3 regions of the Serratia sp. 2723 genome follow, and region 3 is predicted to be linked to each of the others. Evidence: predicted binding sites of a transcription regulator. Region 3 holds the regulator's gene; each other region holds the start of a gene.
The links. Region 3 encodes Fur, which represses iron uptake genes when iron is present. Its sites were predicted from a motif close to ATAATAATGAGAACNACTATCAA; they were not measured.

Region 1 (6,071 bases), on a different contig from region 3:
CCAAGGCGTTACGGCGGATTGAGAATCAATATGCCGAGAACCTCAACGTCGAACAGTTGGCGTACGAAGTGAACATGAGCGTGTCGGCGTTTCACCATAACTTCAAGGCGGTGACCAACACCTCGCCGCTGCAGTATGTGAAGTCGTATCGCCTGCACAAGGCGCGTTTGCTGATGGTGCATGACGGCCTGAAGGCCAGCACGGCGGCGATCCGCGTGGGCTACGAGAGTGCTTCGCAGTTCAGCCGCGAGTTTAAGCGGCTGTTTGGCATTACGCCGAGCGATGAGATCGCCCGGCTGCGGGACAATAGCGCCATCATGCAAGGTTAACGCGTCAGTACGATTTTGCCGAACGGGCCGCGATCGAGGTGATCGAGCGCCGCGGGTAGCTGATCGAAACGGTAACGCTGGTCGATGACAGGCTTGATGCCGTTGGCGTCGACGGCGCGTACCAAATCTTCCAATGCGCGGCGGTGGCCTACACCGATGCCCTGGATCTGCGGCGATTTCAGCAGCAATAGGCTAGCTGGAATGGCAATATCAAAACCCTCCAGCACGCCAATGACCGAGATACGGCCATGTATCGCCACGGCGCGTAGTGAATTGGCCAGATTGCTGCCGCCAACGGTTTCGACAATATGATCGATACCGCGATCTTGAGTCAGTTGATAGATCGACTCCACCCAATCCTCTCCCAGGCGGTGAATGCCGTGATCGGCCCCTAACGCCTTGGCACGTAGCAGCTTCTCTTCGCTGCCGGAGGTGACAAAGACCTGTGCTCCGTGGGCTTTGGCAATCTGTAGCGCGAATAAGGCAACGCCACCGGTGCCTTGTACCAATACCGATTCCCCGGCACGCAAATGCCCGCGTTCTACCAAGGCAAACCAGGCCGTCAGCCCAGCGCAGGGTAAGGTACTGGCTTCGGCATCGTCTAGCGTGCCGGGAGCTGCGCTCAGCCAGTTTTCATCGACCACCACGTATTCGGCCAGCATCCCTTGATAGGTACCGCCTGATGCACGATAAGGCGGAATGCGGGCATCACCGTCAGGTTTACCGTCGATCCAGTCTGGGCTAAAGGTAGAGATCACCCGATCGCCAGGGCGAAAACGCGTGCTGCCGCCTCCCACCGCGTCTACCACGCCAGCCATATCCGAGGCTGGGGTAAACGGCAGCGGCAGATCCAACGGCATGGTGCCTTCTATCACCATTTTATCGCGGTAATTCAGCGCCACGGCGTTCACTTTCACCCGAATCTGATGTGGGCCGGGCTGTGGAATGGCGCTCTCGGTTAATTGCAGATGTTCACGCCCTACGGCGTTCATCGTCCAGCGTTGCATGGTTTCGGTCATGAGGTGCTCCTGATGGGTTGAAGATATTCACAGATAATAGCGTTGATTTAAAATCACCAGTGGCGATAAAATTTCACAAGATTGTTTCCTAAAAGGCTACAAGTGATGAGTGACCGATTAAGCGGCATTTCGGTATTGGTCAGCGTGGTGGAGGCGGGCAGTTTTGCGCTGGCGGCCAACAGGTTGCATCTCTCCCGCTCGGCGGTGGGCAAAACTATCGCCCGGTTGGAGCAACGGTTGGGCGTACGCCTGTTTCACCGCACCACCCGCAGCCTGAACCTGACTGACGATGGCGCGCTGTTCTATGAGCGTTGTTTACGGGCGTTGGAAGAGATCCGCGTCGCAGAGAACCTGCTGGAAAGCGGTAAGCGGCAGGTCAGTGGCCGGTTACGGGTCTCGATGCCAGTGCTGATTGGCCGCCTGTGTATCGCGCCGGTGCTTACCGCATTGTCGCGTGAGCATCCAGGATTGGAACTCGATCTGTCATTCAGCGATCGGGTGGTGGATTTGGTCGAGGAAGGATTCGATCTTGCGGTGCGTAACGGCCCATTGCCGGACAGCGCCGGGTTGGTGGCGAGAAGGCTAGGGGATAACCGCATGACCCTGTGTGCCTCGCCGGATTATCTGGCTCGCTGTAGTACGCCAGGAAGCGTTGAGGAACTACCTCTGCACGATGCCATCGCTTATCGCCACGCCGCAATGACACGTAGCTGGTTGATCCCGCAGGCAGACGGAACAACGCGAGAAGTGATGCCGAAGCCCCGCTTGTTGATGGACGATCTGCAGGCGATTGCCGACGCGGCGGTGGCCGGGTTTGGCATCGCCTGGCTACCATGTTGGTTAATCCGTGATGCCTTGCAAGAAGGCCGATTGCAGCAGGTGTTGGGGGACGTACCGGGGAAAGATTTTGAGGTGCATGCCGTCTGGCCGCTCACGCCACATTTACCCTTGAAAGTACGGCTGGCGGTGGATGCGCTGGTCAGCCACCTGCCCGCCAGGATGACGCTATAGTCGCGCCACCCGGTTCAGGAGGCGCGTTTTTTCCGCCAAACGACCAGCATCACGCCCAGCAGCCCAACGACCAACAGCACCATTGGCAGGATCATCAGCCCCGCCATCACCTGATCTTCGTGGCGTTTAACCAGCGGGATTTGGCTAAAGGCATAGCCCAGCGTGACCACCGAACTTACCCACAGCAAGCCGCTGAGCCAGTTAAAAATTTGAAAACGGGCACTATTGAGGCCCGAGATACCGGCCATGGTAGGCAACAGGGTGCGTACAAACGCCAGGAAACGGCCAATCAGCAGAGCGACCAGGCCGTGGCGGTTAAACAGCATGTACGCGCGTTGGTGGTATTGGGCCGGTAGCTGTAACAACCAGCCTTTCACCACCGAGGTATGGCCAAGCCATCGCCCTTGCAGATAGCTGAGCCAACAGCCAAGGCTGGCGGCGACCGTCAGAATAATCAGCGTGGGGATAAAGTTCATCACGCCTTTGGCGATCAAGGCACCGGCCAACAGCAGTAAGCTATCTCCAGGCAGGAAGGAGGCGGGCAACAAACCGTTTTCCAAAAACAAGGTGGTAAAAAGGACGGCATAAACCACCCAAATCACGCTGGGATCGGCAAGTGCAGTAAAGTCTTGCGTCCACAGTGCGTGAACAATCTCTCTTAATACATCCATTCTTTATCCTGGGGTGCCTGGGCTGACTTTCTATAGGCTACCGTGCTGTTATAGCCATGCTCGCCGGTAAATTTAGGCCACACACGGCAGTGAGGCCCTAGAGCACCATGTAGTGTACCGCTATTAGCTTAAGCGGACATTAAACAGAGCATGGAAAATGTGGCAAAGGCTGTAAAACTCGGAAAAAGTATAGGCGACCGTCGGTATGGCCAAGTAAAAACGCCGTAAAACCTCCTGCCTTACTGTGTGATTTTATGGCCTGTTGGGGTAAAAATCAGCAGTTTGAGTGATGGTTTTGTTAGCATCATGGGTAGGTAATGTTATGCCAGACGACGCGCAAACCCTGATAGTGACTGGGGTTGTATCATTTTTTGCTCATCGATGCGTAATTCTTCAAATAATAATGATAACTACTATCAATCCCTGATTGGTTTGATATGATCGCACGCTGAATTCTTCCTTAAATGTTGAAATGGGTGGAGGCACAGCGTGAAAACGGCTGGCAAAATGACAAATCTAAGTGCTCAGGGCGCAGGCCGTGGGCAATGGGGCGCATTAGGGCGCAGTGTGATCGCCTCACTGGTATTGGTAGTGGGGTTGGTGGGCAACGCTCAGGCGGCTCCGGCTACTGCACCAGCCGTTGCGCAAAGCGTTGCTGCGGCGACGACACCGGCCGCACCAGCAGCAGTAACTCCAGTGGTGGGTACCCCGGAGAATATCGCCCCGGTTAATCCTGAACCGACCATCCAACCGCCCGAAACGCGTGGCATGGACCTTTCCGTCTGGGGCATGTATCAACACGCTGATATCGTGGTGAAAATCGTGATGATTGGCCTGGTGCTGGCGTCTATCGTCACCTGGACCATTCTGTTTGCCAAAGGCAGTGAGCTGTTTCGTTCCAAGCGCCGTCTGCGTCGTGAGCAGTTGGCACTGGCCGACGTGCGTTCGCTGGACGATGCCTCCGAACTGGCGCAAAGCTTCTCGCAAGAGAGCATCAGTGCGGTACTGCTGCAAGATGCGCAGAACGAACTGGAGTTGTCGGCGGCCTCTAATGACAACAACGGCATTAAAGAGCGTACCGGTTTCCGTCTGGAACGCCGCGTAGCGGCCTACGGGCGTCAGTTGGGGCGCGGCAATGGCTTCCTGGCCACCATCGGTGCCATTTCACCGTTTGTCGGCCTGTTCGGCACCGTATGGGGCATCATGAACAGCTTTATCGGCATTGCCCATTCGCAAACCACCAACCTGGCGGTCGTTGCCCCGGGCATTGCGGAAGCCCTGTTGGCCACCGCTCTTGGTCTGGTTGCGGCCATCCCGGCGGTAGTGATCTACAACATTTTTGCTCGCGTTATTGGCGGCCACCGTGCTCAGGTGGGTGATGTGGCGGCACAGGTGCTGCTGCTGTTGGGCCGCGATCTGGATCTGGCGGCCTCGGCCGATGCCAAACGTTCGCAGCATGCGCACCAGCTGCGGGTGGGGTGAGTTATGGCGATGCGCTTAAATGAAGATCTGGACGACAGCGGCGAACTGCATGAAATCAACGTGACGCCGTTTATCGACGTCATGCTGGTGCTGTTGATCATCTTTATGGTGGCTGCGCCGCTGGCAACGGTAGATATTCGTGTCGATCTGCCCGCTTCTTCCGCTAAACCGCAGCCGCGTCCGGAAAAACCGGTGTTCCTGTCGGTGAAGGCAGACAAGCAGCTGTACGTGGGTGATGAGCCGGTGACGGCGGAACAACTGACGTCGGTGCTGGATCAACGTACGCAGGCGAATAAAGAAACCACCATCTTCTTCCAGGCGGACAAGACCGTAGATTATGAAACGCTGATGAGCGTGATGGATACGCTACGCAAAGCCGGCTACCTGAAAGTAGGGCTGGTGGGTATGGAAGGCGTGGCCAAGTAATCCACCCGGCCATTTCCTCTTCTTCGGGTTGTCTAACTCGAAGAAGAGGGCGCTATTTAGCCACGTGCATGTGCCGCAGCGCGGGTGATTTGCTCATCGGTGGGGCGCACGCCGGTGTACAACACAAACTGTTCCAATGCCTGTAGAGCGATCACTTCGGCTCCAGTTACTACCTGCAAACCCTGTTCACGGGCATGGCGGATCAGCGGGGTTTCTGCCGGTAAAGCCACCACGTCGAAGGCGATCTTGGCAGCCTTGATGGTGGCCGGTTCAAAGGACAACTGCTCGGCTTCGCTTCCGCCCGCCATGCCGATTGGCGTGACGTTAATCACCATCTCAACCTGTAAATCTCCGACCTCTGGTTGCCACTGATAGCCATACTGTGCTGCCAGCGCCTGGCCCGTCTGTGGGTTGCGCGCAATGATATAACCCTTCTTGAACCCGGCATCGCGCAGGGCGGCGGTCACCGCTTTGGCCATACCGCCGCTGCCACGCAGGGCAAACGAGGTGGCAGGGGGGATCTGGTATTTCGCCAGCAGTTTGGCGATGGCGATATAGTCGGTGTTATAGGCCCGCAAGAAGCCGTCGTCGTTGACGATGGTATTGACCGACTCAATCGCCGTGGCAGATGCATCCAGCTCATCAAGGAACGGAATACAGCTTTCCTTGAACGGCATGGAAACCGCACAACCGCGAATGCCCAAAGCGCGCACGCCGCCGACCGCTGCCTGAATATCTTTGGTAGTGAATGCCTTATAGATGTAGTTCAGATCCAGTTCCTGATACAGATAGTTGTGGAAACGGGTGCCGAAATTACCTGGCCGACCGGCCAGTGACATACACAGCTGAGTATCTTTGTTGATTTCACGACTCATGACGGCCCTTAGCTCATTGAAAGAAATGTCCCCACTGGCTGACAAGCACCCGGCGGGGATAATCGGTTCAGCTTACGTCAAAAGGCAGGTTATCCAGTACAAAACATTTTCCCCTTACCCCATTTTCGGGTAGACCCCTGGCCCGATAGGCAGCCCCAGCACGTACCACACCACCAGCAGCAGAGTCCAGACGGCGAAGAACACCAGCGGATAGGGCATGATCAGCACGTAGTAGGTGCCGAGTTTGGCGTTTTTCAG
Region 2 (6,071 bases), on a different contig from region 3:
GGTCGGGCCGATAGGCTGCAGTTTTTGTGGCGAAGGGCCATAGCCTTTGGAAAGCAGGATCAGAGAAGGTTTGAGCTGTTGCAACAGCTCCAGATTGGGTTCGGTACGTTGACCGACGTCGATCACCGAATCCGGCAACCGAGGATCTTGTACCCACAGGTTGTAGTTGTGGATATCGGCAACCGCCTGCGGCATCACGCCCAGTGCGATCAGCAGCTCGACCGGTAGCCACTCCAATGCCGCGATACGGGTGATATCGGGCAAACCCCTCGCACGCGACGGTAAAGAGAACAACAGAGGCGATAAGGCCATCGCCGTTAATAAACGCCGGCGCAGCGGGTCATGATGAAAATCGGCAGAGGTAGGCATTAATAAACGAAGCTCACAGGTGCACCACCACTCGGGTGCGGCAATATGCCCATCGGGATGCCGTAGATCTGTTCCAGCACCGGCCCTTGCATCAACTCGAGCGATGACCCCTGGGCAATCATTTCGCCGCCGCGTAACGCCACCAGATGGTCGCAATAACGGGCCGCCATGTTGATGTCATGCAGCACTGCAATCACCGTCAGGCCACGCTCATGGCTCAGGCGCTGGATCAACGCCAGCACTTCAACCTGATGGGCGATATCCAACGCCGAGGTCGGTTCATCCAGCAGCAGACAACGGCTATCCTGTGCGACCATCATCGCCAGCCAGGCCCGTTGACGTTCACCGCCTGAGAGGCTGTCTACCAGGCGGTTGGCAAAGGGTTTCAGCCCCACCAGCCCGATAGCCTCTTCCACCAGCTCGCGATCGCCAGCTTTGAAACGCCCTAACGCGCCGTGCCAAGGATAGCGGCCGATGGCGACCAGTTCGCGCACCGTCATCCCTTCCGCTGCGGGTAATTGCTGCGGCAAGTAGGCCACTTGGCGAGCAAAGGCTTTGCTGTCCCATTGGCCCAGCGGTTGCCCATCAAGCAATGCCTGGCCAGCGGTAGGGTTTTGGTGACGGCCAAGGATTTTCAGCAGCGTGGATTTGCCGGAGCCATTATGACCAATCAATCCACAGACTTTGCCTTGAGGAAAAGCCAGTGACAGCGGTTGTAACAGCACCCGCCCTGGCACGGCAAAGCTCACGCCGTCGAGCTGGAACGTAGCATCGCGATTAAGGTGTTTATCCTGCATAGGCCCTGCTTGCCGGGGAGCGACCAAAGGCCGCTCCCGTTAGCCGATTAGAAACTGAAGGTTGCCGTGGCGACCACTTGACGTTCTGCACCCCAGAAACAGCCATAGGTGGCGAAACAGCTGGACACATACTCTTTATCAAACAGGTTGTTGACGTTAAGTGCCACGGAAGAGCCTGGCAGATCGAAGCGCGCCAAATCATACTTGATCACAGTATTCCACACGGTGTAGTCCGGCACTTTGAAGGTGTTGGCTTCATCACCATAGGTTGAACCGGTATAGCGCACACCCGCGCCCAGCGTCAGGCCACTCAACGCCGTCTCATGGAAGGTATAATCCCCCCACAGCGAGGCCATATGCTTGGGAATGATCGCCGGTGTATTGCCCTGGTTGGTGGTGTCTGCGGTGTATTCGGCATCGGTATAGGTGTAGGACGCCAGCAGGTTGACGTTAGCCGTCAGCGCCGCTTTGCCTTCCAACTCTACGCCGCGAGAGCGGATCTCCCCGGTTTGCTGCTGGAACCAACCTTTATCGGCATGCTCAACATCCGTGACCAGGTTATTTGACTTGGTCAGTTGGTAGATGGCAATGGTGGCAGAGACGGGGCGATCTTTCGGCATGTATTTCACGCCAGCTTCATACTGTTCGCCTTTGGAAGGAACGAAGGCTTTGCCGTCATAACCTGCGCCCACGTTCGGCTCGAAGGACTGCGCGTAGCTGACATACGGCGAGATGCCGTTATCGAACAGATAGTTCAGGCCGATGCGATTGGTAGACTGGTGGTCTTTCTGCTCGCTGAAGGGGATCGTAGCCATGTCGGTGCGATCCTCAACGGTGCTCTTAGCCCAGTCATAGCGCGTACCGGCAGTCAGGATCCATTGGTTCCACTCGGCCTGTTCCTGCAGATAAATACCCACCTGCCGTTGGCCATTGACCTTACTGGTTGGGTTTAACGATCCTCTGCTGTCATTGCCGAACTGCGGGTTAGCCAGATCCAGAGGAGCCGCAACGCCCCAGCCGCCCTGAATATCGTTACTCATGCGCATAAAATCTACGCCAGCCAGCAGCGTATGATCTACACGGCCAGTAGCAAACCTGGCCTGGCCCTGAGTATCAACGCTGAAGTTATTCAGGCGCTCATCCGAAGCGATATAGTTGCGGTTGAGAGTGGTGTTGTCGGCGTTGACCCCGGTGCCATAGATATTGTTCTGGTTGGTATGCAGTTGCATATAACGCAGGTTCTGGCGCACAGTCCAGGTATCATCGAAATCATGAGAGAAGCTGTAACCAAACATGCGCGTCTGGCGCGAATAGAAGTTACTCTTTTCACCTTCGTTGAAGCTGGTTGGTAGCTTGCCATAAGGCGCGTTGACCACCGTTCCCTGCATCGGCAACCAACCGTAGTAGCCGAGGTTAGGATCGTTTTGCAGGTAAGAATACAGCGTCAGGTTGGTATGCTCATCGGGCTGCCAGCTGAATGAAGGCGCAATGGTATAGCGTTTTTCCTTGGCCATCTCCTGCTGAGCGTCAGCATCTTTCACCAACCCGGTCAGGCGGAAGGAATACTTGCCGTCATCATCCAATGCATTGCTGAAATCAAAACCGGTCTGGAACAGATTATCTGTGCCCATTTTAAATTGGATTTCTTTCAGCGGCTCCGTGGTTGGGCGCTTGCTGATCAGCGAGACAATCCCACCCGGGCTGCTTTTACCGTAAAGCACGGAAGAAGGCCCGCGCAGCACTTCGGCCCGCTCAAGGAAATAAGGATCGATCACGGCTTCGTTAAAATAGTCGCCTTGCAGCTTCAAACCGTCCAGATAGATATTCTGGTTGACCGAGCCAAAACCACGAATATAAACCGCATCATAGACGTTGGAGCTGCCACGGCTGCCCACCATCACACCAGGAGTGAAGCCTAACGCCTCTTTCACCGAGGAAGGCTGCATCACGTCCATCTGTTCACGCGTGACCACCGACACCGATTGAGGAGTCTTCACCAACGGCGTATCGGTTTTGGTGCCGGTCGCGCTGCGTTTCGCCACGATGGTGCCAACCGGGCCCCAGGCGCTTTCCTGTGAAGTACCTCCGCTACCGCCCCCTACCACCGTTATGGTATCGGCATCCGCGGCAGCAGTCGTCTGAGCTGCAACCGCGGGCAAGGTTAGCGTAGCCGCAATCGTGGCAGCCAAAACGCTTACGGGGAACAAGCCTGATTTGGCCGGTGATGGGGAGTGACGCTTGGTCGGCATGTCTGATTTCTCTGGTGTGGTGTGATAACGAATGTGAACGAGAATAATTATTATAAGCGCGGCATTTTATGCAGAAGGCTAACTGAACTGCAAGCGTATTTCAGCCGTAAAAAGGCTATGGGATTGGCCTGGTAACCAGGTTAACCGAGTGGAAATAAAATAGACGTTAAAGAAAGTAAAGCCCGTAACAGAACGCTACGGGCTTGATAACACAGTAAAATCAAATGATAAATATGCTTAACATAACGGCTGGGATTTATTTGCCAAACATATCTTTTATCCAGCCAGCAACGCCATCGGCATCTTTCTGCTCACCAGCCTGCTGCTGTTGAGTTTGCTGCTGTGCTGCCTGGCTCGCCTGGCATAGCCCCTGCGGGTTCTCCGTCCAAACCGGGATGGTGCGCCAACTGCTGCCTCCACAGATAAAGTTACCGGCAGAATCAATGCCCATCTGGCTAATGCCTTCAGGTTGTTGCAGCTTCAGTACCAGCGGCGTCTGGTTTTCCAGATAGCGACGATACAGCGTCAAGGCACCGTTGGCACCGGTCAGCTTGGCTGGGCCGTTATTGTCACGCCCTACCCAGGCAATCGCCACTTCCTTGCCGTCGATACCGGCAAACCAACTGTCACGCAGATCGTTAGTGGTACCGGTTTTAGCGGCCAGATTGTAATTGGGGAACTTGACCGACAGCGAACGGGAAGTCCCGCGTGCCACACCCTGCTGCATGGCATACAAGGTCAGGTAAGCCGCCTGTGCTGGCACCATACGCTCCGCCTGAGGGAAGCTCTGATACAACGCGGTGCCATCTTCGGCAATCACCGAACGCACCGCAGACAGTGGCGCACGGTTGCCCCCGCTGGCGATGGTCTGGTATTCCTGCGCCACTTCCATTGGCGTCAGGCCGATGGCCCCCAGCAACATGGAAGGCACCGGGGTGATCGCCGATTTAGGAATACCCAACTTTTGCAGGGTAGCGCTGATCTGATCCAGCCCCACCGACATCCCCAGGTTGACCGTTGGCACGTTGAGCGAATTGGCCAACGCATCCACCAGCATCACCCGGCCACGGAACTGGCGATCGTAGTTGTTTGGTTGCCACGAACTGCCATTAGACAGTTTGATCGACAGTGGCTGATCGGCCAGCCAGGTATTGAGCCGATACTTATCCGGTTCCGACAACGCGGTCAGATAGGTTGGCGGCTTGGCCAATGACCCCACCAGACGGCGCGCCTGCAACGCACGGTTAAAGCCGGCAAACTGAGGATCGGCACCGCCCACCATGGCACGTACTTCACCGGTAAAGCGATCGACAATCACCATCGCCGCTTCCAGATCTTTGAGATGGCGCGCGGCACGCAGCGCCGGGATACCGTCTTCCACCGCCTTCTCGGCCGCATCCTGTGAAACCGGATCCAGCGTAGTGAAGATCTTCACACCGGACAGATCGTTAACCTTGTCACCCAGCTTGGCCTGCAACTCCTGACGCACCAGTTGCATAAACGCAGGCTGTGGTGAAATCACCCCACCTTTCGGTTGTACGCCCAGCGGACGAGCGCTCAACATGTTATACAGCTCTGCGTCGATCACCCCCTGGTTCTGTAACAGCTTGAGCACCAGGTTACGACGCTCCAGCGCCAACGTTGGGTTACGCCAAGGGTTATACAGCGAGGCCCCTTTCACCATGCCCACCAGCAGCGCCTGCTGATCCAGGCTCAGTTCATCGACCGGGCGACCAAAGTAGTACAGGCTGGCCAACGGGAAACCGCGGATCTGATCGCTGCCGCTCTGGCCGAGATACACCTCGTTCAGATACAGCTCCAGAATACGGTCTTTGCTATAACGGTAATCCACCAGCAAGGCCATGTAGGCTTCGTTGAGCTTACGCCACAGCGAACGCTCGTTGGTCAGGAACAGGTTTTTTACCAGTTGCTGAGTCAAGGTACTGCCGCCCTGCACCGCACGCCCGGCGGTCAGGTTGGCCACTACCGCACGGCCAATGGAGTAGAAGCTGATACCATCATGCTCGTAGAAATGACGGTCTTCGGTAGCGATCAGCGTGTCGACCAGCAGATCCGGGAAACCAGAGCGCGGCACAAACAGGCGTTGCTCGCCATTCGGCGATTGCAGCATGGTGATCAGGCGCGGATCGAGGCGGAAGAAGCCAAAGTTACGCTGATTTTCCATGTTGACGATTTTCGTCAGGCCATTGTTCTGGAAATCGAGACGAGCGTGGATCTGGCCTTCTTTGCCATCAGGGAAATCAAACGGGCGGCGCAGCATCTCGATGCTGTTGGCCTGCACGGTAAACTCTCCTGGCCGGGTCATGCGGCTGACCTGGCGATATTGCATCCCTTCCAGCAGAGCGACCATTTCCTTTTTGCTATAGGGCATTCCCGGCTCAAGGTTAACCATACGGCCATACACCGCCGCCGGTAACTGCCAGACCTTGCCATCGATGCGGCTACGGATCTGGGAGTCCAGATATACACCGTAGATTGCCAGCAACACCGCAATCACCAGGAACAGTTTTATCAGCAGGCCGAGCCAACGGCGCTTTTTACGCGGCGACTTCGCTTTTACCTTGGGCGGCATGCGTTGTTCCTCTTCGTCGTCATCGTACTCATCATCGTCATACTCATCCTGATACTCGTCTTC
Region 3 (6,071 bases):
CAGTTCGCTGAACAGGAAACCGTGCGGGTGCTGGATTATCAAAGCTGCATCCAGGCCGCCCATACCGGCAATGGCCAGGCGTATGACGCCAAATGCGGCAAGCTGTGGAAAGAAATTCGCGCAAACAACAACTGATTACGCAAGAGGTTGCAGATGAACAAGTTTAAGATGAGTGCTCTCGCCGCCCTGACGGCTACCTTTGGACTCTTGGGCAGTGTAGGTTCTGCCATGGCCAGCCAGCAGGTGGTTGATCAACTCAGCCAGTTGCAGGTCAATTTGAAAATGTTGGATAACCGTGCCGCTGAGAACGGCGTGGACTGTGCCAAGCTGGGTGCCGACTGGGCGTCCTGCCACAAGGTGCTGATCACCTTGACCAACGGCAATCAGGAAATCAAAGATAAAGACTGGGCGATCTATTTCCACAGCCCGCGCCAGACGCTGAAGGTCGATAACGACCAGTTCAAAATCACCCACATTACCGGCGATCTGTATAAGCTGGAGCCGACGGACAAATTCACCAGCTTCCCGGCCAACCAGGCGGTGGAAATTCCGATTATTGCCGAATACTGGCAGCTGTTCCGCACCGACTTCCTGCCGCGCTGGTATGCCACTTCCGGCGATGCTCAGCCGAAGATCCTGTCAAATACCGATACCGAAGATGTTCACCAGTTTGTTGCCCCGTTCACCGGTGACCAGTGGAAGCGTACCAAGGATGACAACAACATTCTGATGGTGCCGGAAAGCCGCTTCACCAAGAACCAGGATCTGAAAGTGTTGCCGATGGCATCGCTGCGTGGGCAAATCATCCCAACCCCGATGGAAGTTAAAGTCCATGCGAAGGATATTGACCTGAGCAAAGGCGTGGCGTTGGAACTGAGCGCCTTGGCCAAGCCAGCGGCAGATGCAGCAGCCGAGCGTTTTGCCCTGTTGGGCATTGAGAGCCAGGAGAGCGGTTATCCGATCAAGACGGATATTAAGCCCGCTGCATTCAAAGGCGATCGGGCCGTGCCAGGTGCCTACCAACTGAAGATCGGCGAGAAAGGTGCCGAGATCGTCGGTTTCGATCAGACTGGGGTGTTCTATGGTCTGCAATCCATCCTGTCGCTAATCCCTTCGGATGGTAGCAAGAAGATCGCGACGCTGGATGCCAAAGATGCACCGCGCTTCCAATACCGCGGCATCTTCCTGGACGTGGCGCGTAACTTCCACCAAAAAGACGCCGTATTGCGCCTGCTGGATCAGATGGCAGCCTACAAGCTGAACAAATTCCACTTCCACCTGACGGATGATGAAGGTTGGCGTATTGAGATCCCTGGCCTGCCAGAGTTGACCGAAGTGGGCGGCCAGCGTTGCCATGACCTGAGTGAAACCACCTGCCTGATGCCGCAATATGGCTCTGGCCCGGCACCGCACGGTGGTTTCTTCTCCCGTCAGGACTATATCGACATCGTTAAATATGCTCAGGCGCGCCAGATTGAAGTGATCCCTGAGATCGACATGCCAGCGCACGCTCGTGCAGCGATTATTTCCATGGAAGCTCGCTACAAGAAACTGCTTGCCGAAGGGAAAGAGAAAGAGGCTAACGAGTTCCGCCTGGTGGATCCGACCGATACCTCCAATACCACCTCGGTGCAGTACTTCAACCGCCAGAGCTACCTGAACCCATGCCTGGATTCGTCCAAGAGCTTTGTGGACAAAGTGATTGGTGAAGTGGCCCAGATGCACAAAGAGGCCGGCCAACCGCTGAAAACCTGGCACTTTGGTGGGGACGAAGCGAAGAACATCCGTCTGGGTGCTGGCTATACCGACGTGAAAAAACCGGAAGCGGGCAAGGGTATCCTCGATCTGAGCAAAGAAGACAAGCCGTGGGCCAAGTCGCAGGTTTGCCAGGCCATCATCAAAGACGGCAAGGTGGCAGATATGGAACACCTGCCAAGCTACTTCGGTCTGGAAGTCAGCCAGTTGGTGAAAGCGCACGGCATTGACAGAATGCAGGCGTGGCAGGACGGCCTGAAAGATGCCAAAGACTCGAAGGCCTTTGCGACCAAGCATGTGGCGGTGAACTTCTGGGATACCCTGTACTGGGGTGGTTTCGACTCGGCTAACGACTGGGCGAACAAGGGTTATGACGTGGTGATCTCTAACCCGGACTACGTCTATATGGACTTCCCATATGAAGTCAGCCCGGACGAACACGGTTATTACTGGGGCACCCGCTTCAGCGACGAGCAGAAGATCTTCAGCTTTGCGCCGAACAACCTGCCGCAGAACGCCGAAACCTCGGTTGACCGTGACGGTAACCACTTCACCGCCAAGAGCGACAAACCATGGCCGGGCGCATATGGTCTTTCCGCACAACTGTGGAGCGAAGTCGTGCGTACCGACCAGCAGATGGAATACATGATTTACCCACGTGCAGTGTCGCTTGCAGAGCGTGCATGGCACCGCGCCAGCTGGGAGCAGGATTACAAAGCTGGCCGTGAGTACAAAGGTGGCGAAACCCACCAGGTCGATACCAAAACCCTGGACCAGGACTGGCTGCGCTTTGCTAACCTGATTGGTCAACGTGAGCTGGCCAAGATGGATAAAGCGGGCGTGAGCTATCGCCTGCCGGTTCCAGGTGCACGTATCGTCGGTGGTCAGTTGGAAGCGAATATTTCTCTGCCAGGTTTGGGGATTGAATATTCCACCGACGGCGGCAAACAGTGGCAGCGCTATGACGATAAAGCGCGCCCTGCGGTAGCGGGTGACGTGCAAATCCGTGCAATCAGCCCGGACGGCAAACGCTTCAGCCGCGCCGAACCGGTGAAAGCGTAAAATAGTGCGAGGTGAGAGCAAACTGCAATAGTGATCATTGAGTGGATATTTTTCCCCGGGCCTGTCCGGGGATTTTTTTCTCTGTCATCCGGGCATAAAAAAACCGCCATGTAGGCGGTTTTCGCGTTCTGGCGCGGGCCAGAATCAATTCTTGTCGTGCAGCGCTTCGTTCTCGCGGCAATCGCCGGTTTCACAGTGGCCGTACAGGTACAGGCTGTGGTTGGTGAGCTTGATACCGTGTTGCTTGGCGATATCGCGCTGACGCACTTCGATGGATTCGTCGCTGAACTCGATCACTTTGCCGCAGTCCAGGCAAATCAGGTGATCGTGGTGGTGTTGCTGAGTCAGTTCGAATACCGACTTGCCGCCTTCAAAATTGTGGCGTGTCACAATACCTGCGTCGTCAAACTGGTTCAGCACGCGGTATACCGTGGCCAGGCCAATTTCTTCGCCCATATCTATCAGTTTTTTGTACAGATCTTCCGCACTGACGTGATGGCATGCCGGATCCTGCAAGACTTCCAGGATTTTGAGTCGCGGAAGAGTGACTTTTAAGCCAGCCTTCTTCAATGCGGAGTTGTTATCAGTCATGCGGATTCAGTCCTGTTACTATGCTAATCAAGTTGAGGCGTTCTCGCCTATGGCATCGGTCGGCACAAAGCGTTAATCGCGTCTCATTATAGAACCGGTTGCTGCAAATAGAAACCGCCGGTTGTTAACAAACATATCTTTGCACTTTTACAGGGTAATCATGCAAAGCTTTGATGGATGGGATAAACCGATGTCTTAGTCTACCGTGGCGAGGCAGGAAGTTACAAACTTGTAGCTTCTATTGCTCTAATCCGTGATGCCGATAACAGAAGGGCGCAGTATACGGCGCCCCTACAATATGTTCAGAGCTTAGCCGACGATCTCGGCCAGGCTCAGCTCTTCACTGATTTGCTTGACCCAGGCGTCTACGCGTTCGTTGGTCAGCTCAGGTTGACGATCTTCGTCAATGGCCAGCCCGATAAAGTGATCGTCATCTGCCAGACCCTTGGAGGCTTCGAAATGGTAGCCTTTGGTTGGCCAATGGCCGACGATGGCCGCACCGCGTGGTTCAATGATGTCGCGGATGGTGCCCATCGCATCGCAGAAATATTCCGCGTAGTCTTCCTGATCGCCACAGCCAAACAGCGCTACCAGCTTGCCGTTAAAGTCGATATCTTCCAGCGTCGGGAAGAAATCATCCCAGTCGCACTGTGCTTCGCCGTAGTACCAGGTTGGGATACCGAGCAGCAGGATGTCAAACGCTGCCAGATCTTCTTTACTGCTTTTGGCGATGTCGTGGATTTCTGCCACGTCGTTGCCGAATTTTTGCTGAAGCGTCTTTTGGATCATCTTGGCAATGTTTTCGGTATTGCCAGTGTCGCTGCCAAAGAAAATGCCTACATGAGCCATAGTGAGAATAACCTTTTAATTCAAATGAATGTATTGCGTAAACGCGGCCTGAGGCGCTGCCAAGGGAAGGCTTGCTCAGCCGTAAATGCGTATCATGCCAGAAATTTGCCCTGAGGTTTTATCGCGTTTATGCGATGCCTCAGCGGAGGTGGAACCGATCTGGCGTCATCCTTAACGCCGTGCCGCGCGTGCGGCAGCAGAGATCAGTGTTCTGGCTGTTCTTCCGCCAGTTGGGCCAACAGCATTTGTTCGATCAATTCGCTGCGGCTGATATTGCGCTGGTCGGCCAGTTTGTTCAGAGCATCTACCGCGTCTGCGTTGATTTTCAGCTCCACACGCCGTAATCCACGCACTTTGTCCCGTCGTAGCTGATTGCGCTTATTAATTCTAAGCTGTTCATCACGGGAAAGCGGGTTGGTTTTCGGGCGCCCTGGACGGCGTTCATCTGCGAACAAATCCAGCGTCGTGCGATCCGTTTGTTCTTTTGCCATTGTTGCGCTACTGCAAGGGAGTTTGCATCAAAAAGCGGTTTACGCTTCCTGACGGTTTGATTTACACAATTCGGGCCAATAAACCCTAACCCAAATTCGCCCCCAGCCAAGCGCAGCTTCACACCTGGACAGGGTGGCAAAATTATAGCGCGCCATATTACCCCAGCAGATGGAGCAACGACAATGCCTAACTTAGCCACAAACGCGCTAAGCTATTCTGTCTAGCGCGTTTTTTCGCCATTTAAGCTCACGGTTGGTCAATAAAACGGTGGATTGCCCGTAATACGGCGTCCGGTTTCTCTGCATGGACCCAGTGGCCGGAGCCTGCAACCACATAGGCGCGAGCCTGCGGGAACTGACGGGCGATGTCATCGCGGTAGCTATCCTGTACGTAAGGCGAGAGACCACCACGGATAAACAGCGTCGGGTGTGGCCAGGGGGGAACCTCTTTCCAGCCGATAATATTCTCATATTGCTCGATCAACACCGGCAGGTTGAACCGCCAACTGCCGGCATGGAAAGATTTCAACAGAAACTGGATCACACCTTCCTCATCCAGCGTGGCCCGCATGAGCTGCGCAGCCTGCTGACGCTGGGTGATACCCGCATCGGTGACGGCTTGCAGTGCGGTAAAGATCTGGTCATGGCGGCGAGTGTCGTAATCCACCGGGGCGATATCGATCGCCACCAGCCGTTCAATCCGCTCTGGGGCTAGTGCGGTCAACGCCATCGCCGCTTTGCCGCCCATCGAGTGACCGATCACGATGGCTCGCTCGATTTGCAAGTCGTCTAACAGCGTTAACAGATCCTGTGCCATCGCCGGGTAGGTCATCTCCGCTGCGCGCGGTGACAGCCCGTGATTGCGCAGATCGACCTTGATCACCGTATGCTGTTGGTTCAGATCGCGGGCCAGCACGCCCAGGTTATCCAGATTACCGAACAGACCGTGGATCAGGACGATTGGCAAGGTCGCGGGTGTGGCGGCCTCTGAGGCCAGTAATTGATAATGTAATTTCATGGCAAAGTTCATGACTTGATAACATTTAGTTAGGTTATCATGATTGCAGAGATATTGGTTTGCTCGCGCAATTTTGCTGTTATTTCATGGTATGGTGAATAGCTGGCGGCCAAGACGGTAGGCAATTGTCTGCTTTTGCCGTTTGGGGCAACATTGTGGTGTTCGCTCCCGCGCTTTTAACCTTATAATCCCATGGCTTGAATGCACGAGCTGGCTTCAGGTTCATAAGTAGAAAAAACGTACTGGATAAAGATGAAAACTATTGAAGTCGACGAAGAACTTTACCGCTATATTGCCAGCCACAC

Region 1: the regulator Fur is predicted to act here: its motif matches at 3,428-3,450, upstream of exbB (tol-pal system-associated acyl-CoA thioesterase).
Region 2: the regulator Fur is predicted to act here: its motif matches at 3,447-3,469, upstream of fhuA (ferrichrome porin FhuA).

Annotation. Positions count from the first base shown of each region.
Region 1 is NZ_JBNDIN010000002.1:320,922-326,992, reverse strand. It holds gene ABIE29_RS04155 (AraC family transcriptional regulator) at 1-329, shown strand, start outside; gene ABIE29_RS04150 (zinc-dependent alcohol dehydrogenase family protein) at 326-1,348, opposite strand; gene ABIE29_RS04145 (LysR substrate-binding domain-containing protein) at 1,454-2,359, shown strand; gene ABIE29_RS04140 (DedA family protein) at 2,374-3,030, opposite strand; gene exbB (tol-pal system-associated acyl-CoA thioesterase) at 3,520-4,512, shown strand; gene exbD (TonB system transport protein ExbD) at 4,516-4,938, shown strand; gene ABIE29_RS04125 (shikimate 5-dehydrogenase) at 4,995-5,813, opposite strand; gene abgT (p-aminobenzoyl-glutamate transporter) at 5,928-6,071, opposite strand, start outside.
Region 2 is NZ_JBNDIN010000002.1:116,288-122,358, forward strand. It holds gene fhuD (Fe(3+)-hydroxamate ABC transporter substrate-binding protein FhuD) at 1-369, opposite strand, end outside; gene fhuC (Fe3+-hydroxamate ABC transporter ATP-binding protein FhuC) at 369-1,166, opposite strand; gene fhuA (ferrichrome porin FhuA) at 1,214-3,415, opposite strand; gene mrcB (bifunctional glycosyl transferase/transpeptidase) at 3,672-6,071, opposite strand, start outside.
Region 3 is NZ_JBNDIN010000003.1:56,452-62,522, reverse strand. It holds gene chiQ (ChiQ/YbfN family lipoprotein) at 1-135, shown strand, start outside; gene ABIE29_RS05170 (beta-N-acetylhexosaminidase) at 154-2,817, shown strand; gene fur (ferric iron uptake transcriptional regulator) at 2,962-3,408, opposite strand; gene fldA (flavodoxin FldA) at 3,718-4,257, opposite strand; gene ybfE (LexA regulated protein) at 4,461-4,748, opposite strand; gene ybfF (esterase) at 4,996-5,778, opposite strand; gene seqA (replication initiation negative regulator SeqA) at 6,019-6,071, shown strand, end outside.